One region of the Virgibacillus proomii genome, then DNA from elsewhere that is predicted to be linked to it. Evidence: riboswitches for the same ligand, from Rfam matches in the RefSeq annotation. Region 1 holds a riboswitch; each other region holds the start of a gene.
The links. Region 1 has a riboswitch for S-adenosylmethionine ahead of BN1066_RS06220 (O-acetylhomoserine aminocarboxypropyltransferase/cysteine synthase family protein). Riboswitches for the same ligand answer to the same signal wherever they lie in the genome.
Positions count from the first base shown of each region.

Region 2: linked by a shared signal. The riboswitch ahead of BN1066_RS12470 (LLM class flavin-dependent oxidoreductase) and the one ahead of BN1066_RS06220 (O-acetylhomoserine aminocarboxypropyltransferase/cysteine synthase family protein) in region 1 are both predicted to bind S-adenosylmethionine.
Region 3: linked by a shared signal. The riboswitch ahead of BN1066_RS08930 (YezD family protein) and the one ahead of BN1066_RS06220 (O-acetylhomoserine aminocarboxypropyltransferase/cysteine synthase family protein) in region 1 are both predicted to bind S-adenosylmethionine.

Region 1 covers NZ_FUFN01000009.1:765,657-770,500, reverse strand. The annotation lists gene BN1066_RS06230 (YpmS family protein) at 1-99, opposite strand, end outside; gene BN1066_RS06225 (GDSL-type esterase/lipase family protein) at 89-982, opposite strand; gene BN1066_RS06220 (O-acetylhomoserine aminocarboxypropyltransferase/cysteine synthase family protein) at 1,597-3,345, opposite strand; SAM riboswitch class I at 3,563-3,688, opposite strand; gene rarD (EamA family transporter RarD) at 3,737-4,663, opposite strand.
Region 2 covers NZ_FUFN01000010.1:1,016,750-1,021,593, reverse strand. The annotation lists gene BN1066_RS12475 (lactonase family protein) at 1-252, opposite strand, end outside; gene BN1066_RS12470 (LLM class flavin-dependent oxidoreductase) at 1,171-2,535, opposite strand; SAM riboswitch class I at 2,785-2,889, opposite strand; gene BN1066_RS12465 (ornithine cyclodeaminase family protein) at 3,550-4,524, opposite strand; gene BN1066_RS12460 (proline dehydrogenase family protein) at 4,557-4,844, opposite strand, start outside.
Region 3 covers NZ_FUFN01000010.1:184,062-188,905, forward strand. The annotation lists gene BN1066_RS08920 (hypothetical protein) at 143-1,768, opposite strand; gene BN1066_RS08925 (ABC transporter ATP-binding protein) at 1,761-2,555, opposite strand; SAM riboswitch class I at 3,079-3,183, shown strand; gene BN1066_RS08930 (YezD family protein) at 3,366-3,536, shown strand; gene BN1066_RS08935 (PLP-dependent transferase) at 3,750-4,844, shown strand, end outside.

The DNA of each region.
Region 1 (4,844 bases):
GAAAATAAATATTAGAAATAGCAGGAACAAAATGATATTTAGAGATAATAAGGCTATAAACCATTGCTTCCATTTCCTTTGTTCAATCCTATTCCCCATACGAGTCATCTTCTTTCTCTTTGTTAATATACTCCAGTACGCGTTCGGCTATAAGCTGATAACCAAGACGATTAGGGTGAAAGTTGTCATCTGCAAATACTTCTTTGGCAGTATTATCAAACAAATCCATCATAGGTATAAAATACGTATGGTCGATTTTTTTTGTAACGTTTCCACCAGTTGTGTTCCAATCTTTAGCTATGATTTCTAATTCTTGAATATCTTTAAAATACCTCGCAAAGGGGTTGTAAAAGCCTAATAAATAAATGTCTGTAGCAGGATTGATACGCTTTATTTTTCCAATGATTTTAACTAAGCGATTTTCATAGTTTTGTCGCTCGATAGTAAAATCGTCCATTTCCAAATTTGTGATATTTTCCTTCAATACTTGCATAATATCATTAGCTCCAATGGTAATTAATACAATATTTGCCCGTTGAATAGAGGAATTAATATCTGGTTCATTTAAACTTTTTAGCAATTGATCGGATCGATTGCCCCGTTTACCAAAATTATCAAACGTACCAGTACTTTTGCGCTTGTTGAACATTTGCTCTAAAACACCTATATATCCTCCTTGCTTCGTTTCATCCCCAATTCCTTGTGTTAACGAATCACCAATCGCAGTAATATGGACCGGTTCAGAAAAATATTTAATCACTGGCTGTTCTTTTTTTAATGCTGATGTATGATATGGGCGCTGTTTATGTTCTTTTATTATATTCACTTTTCCATATGCTTTTGTCTTATGTGGCTGCCCATTTGTTTCTTGATCTTTATTGGTTAAAGCGATTGGCGATTGGAACAGAATGAATAACCCTATTCCAGTGATTAGCATAAAGATAATGCCAAAAAAGTACTTGTTTTTACTGTTTTTTTGCATATTTCATCACACCGCTGCTGTATTTATTGTGTAAATTTAATTAGGGGGTAAACTCGTTAACTCCAAATGATATGTTATGTATAGAGTTCGGTCATCTACTCTTAGTTTACCGCAAATTGACTATTATAAACCTTTCTATCTGTGAAAAATAAAGATCGCCTCCAAATTTGTAAGGCGATCAAGAAAGGGAAGGTTACTTATAATTTTTCCAATTTTATAATAAAGTAAACCTTTAAATATAATAATATTGACTTTTAGAGGCTGTTTAAAAAGTAGGGTAAAATGGACATCGAGTTTCTTCGCACGTTAGAACGGATAAATTTTTTTTAGCGTTGAAGTTCATTCAACGTAGTTAAAAATTTTTAAGTTCTAAGTATACGTGTAACTAAGGCTATGGTCTGCGCTTTGCTGCTAGCCAAGTTTTTCTAAACATACACTTTTATTGGATTTTTTAAGAAAAATCAAGTTTAGCAGAACTTCAACTGGTAACAGAATCTTTACTATTGCTTGATTTTCTCTGATTTTGAAATTTGATTTAATTTGAGACCATAATCTGGATCCTATTCGTCCAAAATCTCAAACCCAGCAAATAATGCTGAAAAAGATACCATTCATTATACGGTAACCAGACTTTTTTGATTACATCGGAGAGAAACAGCCAACTCATAAGGATTCTTCCCAGTAATAATCGGTATTCCTGCAGCTTTTACATTCTCTAACACAGTAAGATTGGCATCTGGATGTTCGATCCATAAAATCTTACCATCTTTATTAATGAACTGTTGCAATACAGTAGCCGGTAACTCAGGTTGAATGAACCAGATTGCATCCACTATGGTTGGAATAGCAGACAATTCATCATATTGAGGAAGCGTTTCTGAATGAAAGGTTTTGCCAACTTCGACGAGATCAAATCCTAATTGTTGCAATTGCTTCACTTTTTCTTTACTGCTATTATTTGCCTGTCCCAGCCCATATACTACAATCGTTTTCTTACGGACATTCCCATCTTCTCTAGCGAATGGAGAATGGAGTAACCATTCAATGGCATCATCTTCATCAGATCCAATTGTTTCAGCATTCCCAGTTGCTTTGGCAATGGCAGTATCTAATGTTTTTAGCAAATCATTTATCGATTCCAAACCGATAGATAAACGAACCATTTCTTCTGTTGTTCCACTTACTGCTAATTCTTCTGTTGACAGCTGTTGATGGGTGGTGGATGCCGGGTGAATGATTAATGATTTTGCATCACCAACATTAGCGACATGTGACCATAGTTCAATGTTGTCAATTAACGTACGACCTGCTTCTAGCCCTCCCTTGATACCAAAGGTAATAATCGATCCAGCACCATGACTGAAATATTTTTTTGCTAAATGATAGGATGGATGACTTTCCAGACCTGGATATGATACCCACTCAATTGCCGGATGGCTATTCAGATATGCAGCAACTTTCTGGGCGTTTTGGACATGCTGTGGCAAGCGTAAATGCAATGTTTCCAATCCTTGTAATAATAAAAAGGCATTGTAAGGGCTCAAACAGGCACCTATGTCACGTAACAATTGAACTCGTAATTTTGTAGCAAAGGCAGCTGGTCCTACATCGACAAACCTTAGACCATGATAGCTTTCATCTGGAACTGTAAATCCCGGGAATTTTTCATGATTCCAATTAAATCGTCCGCCATCGACGACGACACCTCCAATCGTGGTACCATGTCCACCTATCCATTTGGTCGCCGAATGTACGACAATATCTGCACCCCAAGCTAGGGGTTTTGTGATATATGGTGCAAATGTGTTATCAATAATTAGTGGAATATGATGGGCATGGGCAATCGCAGCTATTTTTTCTACATCAAATATCTGGAGGCTTGGGTTCGTAATCGTTTCTCCAAAAATAGCTTTTGTTTTGTTTGTAATAGCTGCTTCAACCTCGTTCGGATTCGTTCCATCAACAAATTTTACATGAATACCATAACGCGGCAATGTATTCGCAAATAGATTGTAAGTACCGCCGTAAAGGTTACTATCTGTGATAATTTCATCTCCTGCACTTGCTACATTAAGAATGGCAAATGTAATGGCGGCCATTCCTGAAGAAGTTGCAACAGCCTGAACTCCATCTTCTAATTCTGCTACCCGTTGTTCAAACGCAGCAACGGTAGGATTGCCAATTCGCGAATAGATATTGCCTGCTTCCTTTAATCCAAATAAGTTTTGTGCATGTGTTGTATCGTTAAAAACATAAGATGTCGTTTGATAAATTGGTACAGCTCTTGATCCTGTTGTAGGGTCAGGTATTTGCCCTCCATGTAGTAATACGGTCTCCCTGTCATGCTTTTGAAAATTTGTCATTACTTATTCCTCCCTAATAGTTTTGATGAAGAAAAAGTGAACAGCTCTTAAGAAAAAAATTTTTGACTATGCCTAGTCAGCATCGGTTCCTTCTGTTGCCTTGTTTTCTGTTTGGACGTTGCAAACCGACTCCTTTCGTTTTTGCTCACTTGAGAAGAAGAGGTAAATAAAAAAACCTCTTCCTAATAAGAAGAGGGTTTGGGTCATTCTGTTCCTCCTCTTATCTTTCAGATCATTTACAAGATGATCTGTAGGATTTAGCACCGTAAAAAGCAATATGCAGAATTGCTTTCAGGTTGCTGGGTTTCACAGGGCCTATTCCCTCCACCGCTCTTGATAAGAGATACAATTGTTAAATTACTGAATATTATATGAGTATAATGGCTTTATGTCAACTCGTAGTTTTAGAAGATGACATCTGTTTGTTTCTAAACGGATGATAAAAACTCGACAGCATATAGTTTATTAACGCAGCCCAAATAAATAAAAAAGCGATAAAATGGGCTGATGTGAAAGCTTCATCATAGAGAAATACACCTATTAACAGCATTAATGTAGGAGCAATGTATTGTAAAAAGCCAATCATTCCTAAAGTGATTCGTTTTGCTCCACTAGCAAATAATAATAATGGAACAGCAGTCATTACTCCAGCTCCCATTAATAAAAAGTTAGTGTTTGAAAAAAATTCGTTTATTTGAAAAGCATGGTCTGGAATCATAATCACATAAATAATAGCGATTGGTACAATAAGCATCGTCTCTATGGTTAGTCCAATCATTGCTTTTATATCTAGCTTTTTTTTCAATAATCCATACAGTCCAAAGGTAGTTGCAAGCAGTAAAGAAACCCAAGGAAACGTGCCATAACTAAATGTTAAATACAGAACTCCAATAGTTGCAAGAATAAACGATACGGTTTGTCTCATGGTAAAAGCTTCTTTTAGAACAATGATTCCTAATAAAATACTGATTAATGGATTAATATAGTAACCTAAACTTGCTTGTACAACATGATTACTATTTACTGCCCAAATAAAGGTTAGCCAATTTAGGCTAATGACAATAGTTGCCAATGAAATGCCTATTAATTTCCGTTTATCATGAAGCAAAGCCTTCCATTCATCTATAAATTCTTGCCAGTTTCGGGTAACTAAAACGATGATAAACATGAAAATAAATGACCAGATACTGCGATGAGCTAACGTTTCTCCAGGTGAAACATGATCAAGGAATTTCCAATAGATTGGTAGAAACCCCCATAGAACGTATGCCCCTATTGTATATAAACTACCTGATCTAATCTGAGAAACATCATTCATTTTTCTCCTTCTTTCTTTGGATAGAAGTATGGATATGATTTCTTCTTCCATTGTATGTAAGCAAAAGTCTAGCTTTCCTATGCTCGGCTAATTATATTTATTTTAGAGTTGTCTCATTAAATAATCAAGCATTGATGTTTAAAAGATTTGAATACTATTAAAAAAGGTAACATCGTGAAGG
Region 2 (4,844 bases), on a different contig from region 1:
GTCTAACTTAACCAATTCACCAGCTTCCCCATTAATCTTATAGGCTTGTACCCCACCTAATTCTCCATCTTGCCCAATAGAGAACAAATAACGATTATCCTCACTTATCGTTAAATACGTAGGACTTCCTACTTCAGCAACAGCTTTAACTGCTGTTAACTTTCGTGCTTTTGGATCGAGTGCAAACCGATAGATTCCTTTACTTATTTTTCGGGTATAGGTTCCAGCATAACCAATATAATTTTTTTTCATGATAATATCCTTCCTTTTGAAAGAAATGTATACATAAAGTCTAATTGTAAATCAATAAAAAGTAAACCTGAAACAAAAAGCAGACACGGAGTGCTCAAGCTGTACAATTTTTCTTTCGTGATATCTTCAAGTAGCTTTCCTTATCCTTGAAAAACCGTGATGTATTGCCATCGGAGCCCTTTTTGTTCTTGAAAAAACCGCGATGCTTATTCAAGTAGTCTCTCTAGTCCTGCAATGTAAAACACATTAAATAATAAAATAATCCCTGAACCAACTCGTAAAATATAACTATTATAGAAATCAACGAGCCAATCTGGAGGAGAAAGCGACTGTTGTTACTGATTGAGTTTTCTCACCTTTCTTACGACCATGATAACAACAATCGGTCCTCCTCCAATGATTACTTAAAAAAACTGGCTTGCCGCCAAATCTTTAACGAAAGCTGTAGTTTATCTTATACGATAAAGTGAAACTTCATTCAGTAGGAGTTTTCTTTCATCTCGTACTGAATGTTAGTACCATAAGGGTATAACCTAAAGGCCTTAAACGAATCGGGCATTTAGGTGCCGTTTTCTCCCACTTAGACCTTTTGTATCAACTCAAGATTTTTGAAGTGGGAGTCTTACGGCACCTTACATGCGGGATGATCATAAAAAAAGCCATAAATCACCAATCATACGACCATCCCGGATATCCTAAAAAGTAGCAGCACTTAAATAGGTTGCCGAAAAGGAAGATTCCAAGAATTATATGGGCCAAGACCACTTCCGATCACAAAATCACGGGTGTGCTTTGTTTTCTTTGCACTAACCAAGCCAAGAAATAAACATAACGGAAAGAAAAACAGTAAAACCAATCCAAATATAGGTTGTAATAGAACTCATCCATTCTCCCCTCCTCACTTATTAGAAGAACGTATTAAACGGTTAAACCGTTACGGGCAGGATGTTCATCCGATATATTTACGTGACCTTTTCCAAATAAATGTTCCCTTAAAGTAACTGCTTCATAGTTTCTTCTGAAAATACCCCGTTCTTGTAAGACGGGTACAACATAATCAACAAATTCAGAAAAAGTTCCAGGGGAGTAAAATTGCGCAATATTGAAGCCATCTATATCCCCTTCTGTTGCCCAAACTTGCATTTCATCAGCGATTTGTTCAGGTGTCCCAATAAATTTTACAGTACCATTACCAAGTCCATGATTTTTTACCGCCTCTTTTAGTGTCCATTTCTTATTTGGATCTTTTGTGTACATATCTAAATTACCTTGTACAGCATCTGTTTCCATATTTTCAATATATTGATCAGGGTCATATTGGGCGAAATCTATTCCTGTATGTCCCGACAATAAAGCTGCAGTTCCCTCATAACTGACGTGTTCTGTTAATTGCTGATACTTTCGGTACGCTTCTTCTTCCGTTCGACCAACAATTGGAAGTATCATTAAAAAAATCTTTATATTTTTTGGATTTCTACCTTTCTTTTTTGCTCGCGCTCGTAAATCAATGGTGTATTCTTTTACAGCTTTTAAGGAATGGTTTTTCGTAAATACTGCTTCCGCATGCGTAGCAGCAAAATCCCTTCCTTTTGGTGAGGCACCAGCTTGAAAAATAACCGGAGTTCGTTGCGGAGATGGCTCTACTAAATGCGGACCAGGAACATTGAAATATCTACCCTTGTGATTAATCAGATGCACTTTATTCGGATCAGCAAATTGATCATTGTTCTTGTCATAAACAACGGAATGTTCCTCCCAACTATGCTCCCAGAGCTTATACACCACTTCCAAAAATTCATCTGCTCGTTGATACCGAAGCTCTTTTGGTAAGCGGTCTTTAAGCCCAAGGTTTTTTGCTTCACTTTCCAAATATGAGGTCACGACATTCCAAGCAATCCTTCCATTGGTTAAGTGATCCAATGTAGAAAGCTGCCTTGCTAATGAATAAGGCTGTGCATAAGTAGTAGAAATAGTCGCAGCAAATCCTAAGTGCTTCGTCACAGCGGCCATAGCGGAAATGGGTACAAGCGGATCATGTGCCGGAAGCTGAACTGCATGCGTTGTTGCTGCACGATGGCTATTTTCATACGTGCTATACGTACCTAATACATCGGCAATAAATAGAGCATCAAATTTTCCTTTTTCTAATATTTTCGCTACTTCTGTCCAGTACGATAAAGTATTATGTTTCCTTCCTAAATCTTTGTCATGTTTCCATAGCCCAATAGAATGCGGTGATGGTGAGTTTTGAATAAACCCATTTAAATGAATTTGCTTTGTCATCTTTTAATCTCCTCCATAATTGATATTTTCCAAGGGAGCACCCTTCATTAACTTAAATTAAATTATCCACATCGTTTTAGTTGGTTTTATAGTACTATTTGGTTAAACCGTCTCGTTAATACTAGGATCTATTCAAGCAACCACTTCGTCGGATTAAAAATTAGACATAAAAATTTTTTGGCATTGAGTTGGCTTCTAACTAAAAATGCCCCTTCCGATGAGGAAGAGGCATACATAACCATACAACACTTCTCATCTTTCAAGCAAAAAGCTTGCTGGAATTAGCACCTTGTTACAAGTAACGGTTGCTGCGGGATCACAGGACCAGGTTCCTCCCCCGACTCGAGATAAGATAAAATTATTTATAAATAACATTTTCGGGTAATACTCCATTTTGATGATTCCATCCTATTGAGCTATCATTATTATATCAAAACTAATTACCATCTATATAATATACTGTTAACAATAAACTTAACTTTGAATTAATTTTAATCTAAAAACGAACCTCTTTTCTGCAGAATATGTTTATATACTGATATACAGCTGAGTTAGAGACAATTATGTGGAAGTTGAAAATAAGTTAAAAACTTAAAATAATTGTTTTATATCGATCCTGTACGATAATGTCAGAGTTTAGGAATAAGTCACCGAACCTCTTTATTAGGATTACTTTTTGTTTTTTCCTATATGACAAAATGACAAAATAAAATATACAATTAAAATGACAGCCCGTATAAAGGATAATTGAAACGTAAATGTTTCAAAATTAAAAAACCTATCCTTCTTGATTTGTCACATTGGAGCTAGAAGTTCGATTTAGGAAGTGTATCCGTTTAATTCTTTCTTTAATTTTTATGCGGATCACCAATTAAAATCGAGTGCCGCATTTCTCTGTACCAGATATTTTTTATTACTAAAACGCAAAAATAGATTTTCATTTTTTGCTGTTATAGAATATTACAACTAATAATACTTAAAACAAAATAATCTGTCAAGTCATATTTTTGTGAATTATATTTCAACTATTTGACCACAACTTAATAAAATTGCCTTTTTATAAATGCCTGTAGCGACGACTAAATCAAAATATGCGGACCCCACCGATTTAAAAAAGGTAATTTCATCATCAGAAGAACGAGATAATAATTCATAATCCATTAGTTCCCCTACTATATCCCAAAAGTTAAAATCGCTTTGCTTTTCAGCGTAAATTAATTCTCCTGCTTCTTCTTTTGCACTAGAAAGATCATCAACAACAATCTGAGTAGCACGTTTAATAGTTACAAGATCAACCTCTCTCATCGAAGGTAAAAATGAACCAATCCCATTTATATGCGTTCCTGGTTGAAGATCCTTTCCAGCAAATACAGGTTCATGCGATCGTGTACTGCATATTATAATATCAGCTACTTGCACTATTTCTTTCGAGCGATTAACGACTCTAACAGGTATATCTACTCCCGAAGCTAAAAGATTTGTTTTAAAGCGTACAGCTTTTTCCAATGTCCGATTATATAAAACTATTTTTTCAAGTTCTCGTACAGCAAGTACACCCATCACTTGTTCAAAAGCCATTGCCCCAGTACCAATTATACCTAGTATTTTGGCATTAGCACGTGCGAGTTTGTCTGTAGCAATCGCACTTAATGCCCCTGTGCGTAAACGCGTTAAATAAGAAGCATCCATCATACAAATATGCTCACCGGTTGCAGCATCTGTCAGTAAAAGGACGCCCTGCGTCGTTTTTTTACCTTGTTTAGGGTTTTCGGGGAAAATGCTCACGACTTTTATCGATGCAATATCTGATGATAGATCTGCACTTGGCATATACAAGCTGGAGGCTTGATATTTCGGTAGACTAATCACCGTACGATGGGGGTTTACTATCTTTCCAGACTTTTTTGCATCTAATCCTAGTTTTATATCTTTTATCGCATCACTTATCGAATAGTGAGCTTGAATTTCCGTTTTTGAAATAATTAACATGGAACGCTCCTTTTCTGGCATTCAAAAGTCATTCATTTTGATTTTTTTAAAACTCCTCTTAAAACAAACATAACATTGGCAGGACGCTCTGCTAAACGTCGCATATTATAGCCAAACCAATCTTCACCATAAGGCAGGTAGATTCTAACTTTGTAGCCTTCTTTTAATAATCTGTCCTGCAGGTCATTCCGAATCCCATAAAGCATTTGAAATTCGAATTGATCCCGTGATAGATGATAGGTTTGTTCTAGTTCCTTTGTATATTCGATTATTTCATCATCATGTGTTGCTATTGCCGTATAATTACCATACAATAAGTT
Region 3 (4,844 bases), on a different contig from region 1:
TTTCATCAATATGAACTAAACCGCCAATCTTCAGCGTCACTTAAATTTAATTCCTTATGTATTCCTTCTTCAAACCGCCATAAGAAATCAAGGTTTATAAGCTAATGCTGTTTAGGTTATTTATCCCTAGGAAATTATCACTCTACTTCACTTTAAATACTACTCTCCAGGAGATAATGGTTGTACTAAGTAAAATCACGAGATACATAAACAGTCCGTAGTCTATTTGGCTAAAAAATTGATGTACGAAGAAAAATAAGCCAATCACAAACATGAGCAGGAATGTTTTCATTGTAGAGCCGCCTTGCTGTGCGGACTCAAAGGCTTCTGAAAATGGATATTTCCGATTATTAACAACTTTATAACTGATTAAAGTGTGCAGAATACCTGTCATAAAGACAACTAAAAGATCTGGGATAATTCGTGCAGAAAACAGAAAAATAAAAACAATCGATAATAAGGTATATAGCGGCAAATATAATTTTATGAGGAAAGCTTTTAATGTTCCGCTATAAATAGCCGAATGATGTTCAATCGGTGCCGTTTGAAAAATCCATGCTCCCTTATATTTGCTTGAAAAACGAAGCATCATCACAACAACGCCAATCATAATATTGCTAAAATAGATCGTGAAGTACATATTACTATTTGAAAATTGTTCAAAGGAGTTTTGACTCAAGTAATTAAAATGAAAAATGAACGGAAAAATGAGTGAAAATCCTAATGTTGGATATACCTTCAGCTTAAATTCTCGCTCTCGAGCCATAATAATCGATGAGAATCGAAAAAATTGGCGTTCCTCCTTGCTTCTGCAAAAGAGACGCTCCCATACAGAATGAATCTTCCGATGTTTCTGATTAGATTTCTCCGTGCTTTCCATTAGCTTTTGCAAATTACGCTCGAATGCTGGCATCAATTGATAGTATAAAACAATGGAAATAATTGGGCCAATCACTGCCAAAGAAGATAGGATAATCATTCCATATGAAGTATTCCCATTTAAAAATAATTCAAAAGGAGCACCGAACCAAATAGGCGGAATAATTACATGCCACCAATGGAAATTATACACATAATTATAATCAACAAATTCAAAGGAACGAATGACAATTTGATAACCGATTATAATTCCTACAGATAAAAGAATTTGCACATAATTGATGATATCTTTTAGTTTTTCACCACTGAAAAAACGTAATATAAAAATATATACTAATGCTGTGATAGTCATGATGAACAAATTTAATAAAACGACCTCTGCTAAAAAAAGGAGAAAATAGCCGATACCATGAACTCCTAACATAACGATGGATGGAATTCCAATAAATGCTCCTGTTAGCATGCTCATATAAATCGCAACATGGACAATTTTCGCAGCACTAATTGTACGTATGTGAATAGGTTTAGTGTGAAGGATGGTTTTATCTCGCACATCTAAAAGTACCGATGAAAAATCAGAAACCATGGATGTCATTAAAATAAACATGGAGATACCAAATATGATACTGATTTGAAAGATATAATTTTCCTCAAAAAATATAAAAGGAATGAGTATTAAGCCGTATAATACATAAATAAATAACGATTTTACAAACTGATTCCCGTCTTTCTTTTTATTGGATACGTCTGAAGCAAAAATAGTTGGTGTTCGACGTCCGTCCATCGTTAGCTTGACTTCAAGTATTTTACGCATCATTGGATAATCAATTCGGAGCATACGAAAAAACGGTTGAAGCAAATCAAGTAATTTTAACCAAAAATTAATCATTGTTATCACCATTTGTCACAATCCGTACAAATTTCTCTGCTGTTTGTTTATGCGCATCAAACCCGGTTAATTGGTTGAAAATACCTTCCAAGGAACCTTGCTTATTCTGCTCTCGTAATTCTTCAAACGTTCCATCTGCGGCAATATCTCCATCTAGAAGGAGTACAATGCGATTACTAATCTTTTCGACAACATCCATAATATGCGAAGAGTAAAAAATCGTTTTCCCATGTGCGACTAGCTGCTCTAAGATGTCTTTTATAATCATCACACTATTGGCATCCAGTCCACTTAATGGTTCATCAAGAAAAATCAAATCTGGGTTATGTAAGAGGCTGGAAATAATTAAAACTTTTTGCCGCATCCCCTTGGAAAACGAAGAAATACGTGTATGTAAAACATCTTCCATGCCAAATTGCTGCATGAGGCTTTCGGCTTTGTTTGCTGCTTCGTTTTGCTCCATGCCGTAAAGCTCACCAATAAATGTTAAATACTCATTTGCTGTCAGATTATCATAAATCTCTGCATTTTCTGGAACATAACCAATTTTACGCTTATATGAATAATCACTTGTTGCAATATCTTCGCCAAAGATTTCTACCGTACCACTATATTCTTCCACTAAACCGAGCATAATTTTAAGGGTGGTACTTTTTCCGGCACCATTAGGTCCAATATATCCAATAATTTGTCCTGGATATACATCGAGATTAATGTTATTTAATACGTTTTTGCTCCCATAACTCATAGATACATTTTTTAATGACAGCACTTTTTCCGTATACATCAAGCTCACCTGCTTCCTGGTAAATTTTTAAATTCAATGTCAACCACCCAGCCTTCAAGTGGTAAGGAATAAAAAAGAAGTGCTTTCCTAACTAAATAATGACAGTTTGTGAAAAAACGAATAGATTGTAGGAGCACTTCATAGGATCATTATACGGCAATAGAGATTATTTATCATCCAATTTTTATAATATGGGAAACAATTTCAAAATAGGAAATCTATTGGGGGTAGATTCAGGAAAATCTGATTTATAACATGATGGAAATGACATGATGAAAAGTTAAATTTCCCAGTGTTAAAATAGGAAGTCCTTTCTAGTTACTAGTAAAATAAGTATCACAAGTTTATCCACATAACAAACATAAGTAGATGATACTATGCTTATTAACATAACTGAAAAGCTTGTAATCGTAAATGTAAAATAACCTCCCAGTTTTTTAACTTGTTTTCGCAAATTTTAAATAAAATATTGACAACGATATATTTTCCGTGTAGAGTATAAACAAATTTAATATACATGTATTTCTTATCCAGAGAGGTGGAGGGACTGGCCCAGTGAAGCCTCGGCAACAGACTTTGTTAAAGTACTGTGCCAATTCCAGCAAGCACAATGCCTGAAAGATAAGAAGAGTGATAAAGACGTTAATCAACCAACCTCTTCTTATTTCTATTAGGAAGAGGTTTTTATATTTTTATTGGATCATTCAATAATAGGTAACTCTTCCTAAATAAAATGGGCAATTGCTTTACGAGTTCCAAATCATTTTGGTGCTTGTACTTTTTACAATGAAAAGAAGGGAAGATGAGAAAATGAGTAAATTAGATGAAGTACAATGGCAATATTTAAAGAAAAGCTTAGATGAAATGGAATACGGATCTGTCGTTATTACCGTCCATGATGGAAGGGTTACGCAAATTGACACAACGGAGAAAAAGCGGTTTACCAATAATAACAATCGTTCATTGCAAAAATGTAAATAATTACTGCCGATTAGACAACTAAAGGCATCTTTCACCTATCAAATTATTAGAGAAGGTGTAGGATGCCTTTTTCTATGTCAGGAAATCGTTATACGTAAGAGAGTATAAATTTTTATTCAAAAACGGATTCGACAGCGAAAAGGTACGCGTGTGGATGAGGCACGCTAGCCCTGTTCAAATTTTTGTTATTTCATAGAAAGGAGAGCTTATATAATGACGGAACGATGTAGGCAAGAAACGTTTGTCACGCAAATTGGAAATCGTAAAGATGAGCCATTTCATGCGGTAAGTACGCCGGTCTATTTCTCTACTGCTTTTCGCCATACGGAAATTAGCTCGAATGAGGGCTATGATTATTCCCGCTGTGGAAGTCCTACTCGTGATGTGCTTGAAGAAGCAGTGGCCCAGCTGGAATACGGAGACAAAGCCTTTGCTACAGCTTCTGGGATGGCAGCAGTACATTTAGTATTTTCCCTGTTTCATAAAAATACGCATTTTATTTCGTCACGAGACATTTACGGAGGAAATTATCGGTTATTTGCAATGCTTCAAGATAAATACGGGTTTGAATTTACCTACTGGGAAGGCGATTGTTACGATACATTAGCTTCAAACATCAAAGAAAATACACAGGCAATTTTTATTGAATCACCCACGAATCCGTTAATGCGAACGGTTGATTTAGTAAAAGTTTCGAACATCGCTAAACAGTATGATCTGCTTTTAATTGTAGATAACACGCTGTATACCCCGTTAATTCAACAACCGATTAAAGAAGGAGCTGATATCGTCATTCATAGTGCAACGAAATACTTAGCTGGGCATAATGATGTGTTAGCAGGATTGGTCATTGCCAAAGGAGAAAAACTTAGTAAACAACTCGCTTTTCTTCATCAGTCGATAGGAACGGTCTTATCACCATATGATTGCTTTAGTCTGATCCGAGGGATAAAAACGTTAGCGTTGAGAATGGAGAAGCAAGAATCGAATGCAAAGCAAATCGTTCCGTATTTGCAACAGCACCCGCTTGTTACGGATGTTTACTATCCCGGTCGAGGCGGGATGGTCAGTTTTGAAATTCTCGATGAAGTTTATGCACCACTGTTTTTAAAGGCTGTACAATTATTTACCTTTGCAGAGAGTCTAGGAGGAGTAGAAAGCTTTATTACGTATCCTGTTACCCAAACACATATGGATATTCCGGAAGAAATTCGCAATGCATATGGTTTGTCTAATCGTTTACTGCGGATTTCAGCAGGTATTGAACACGCAAATGATCTAATTGCAGATTTAAATCAAGCGTTTGAT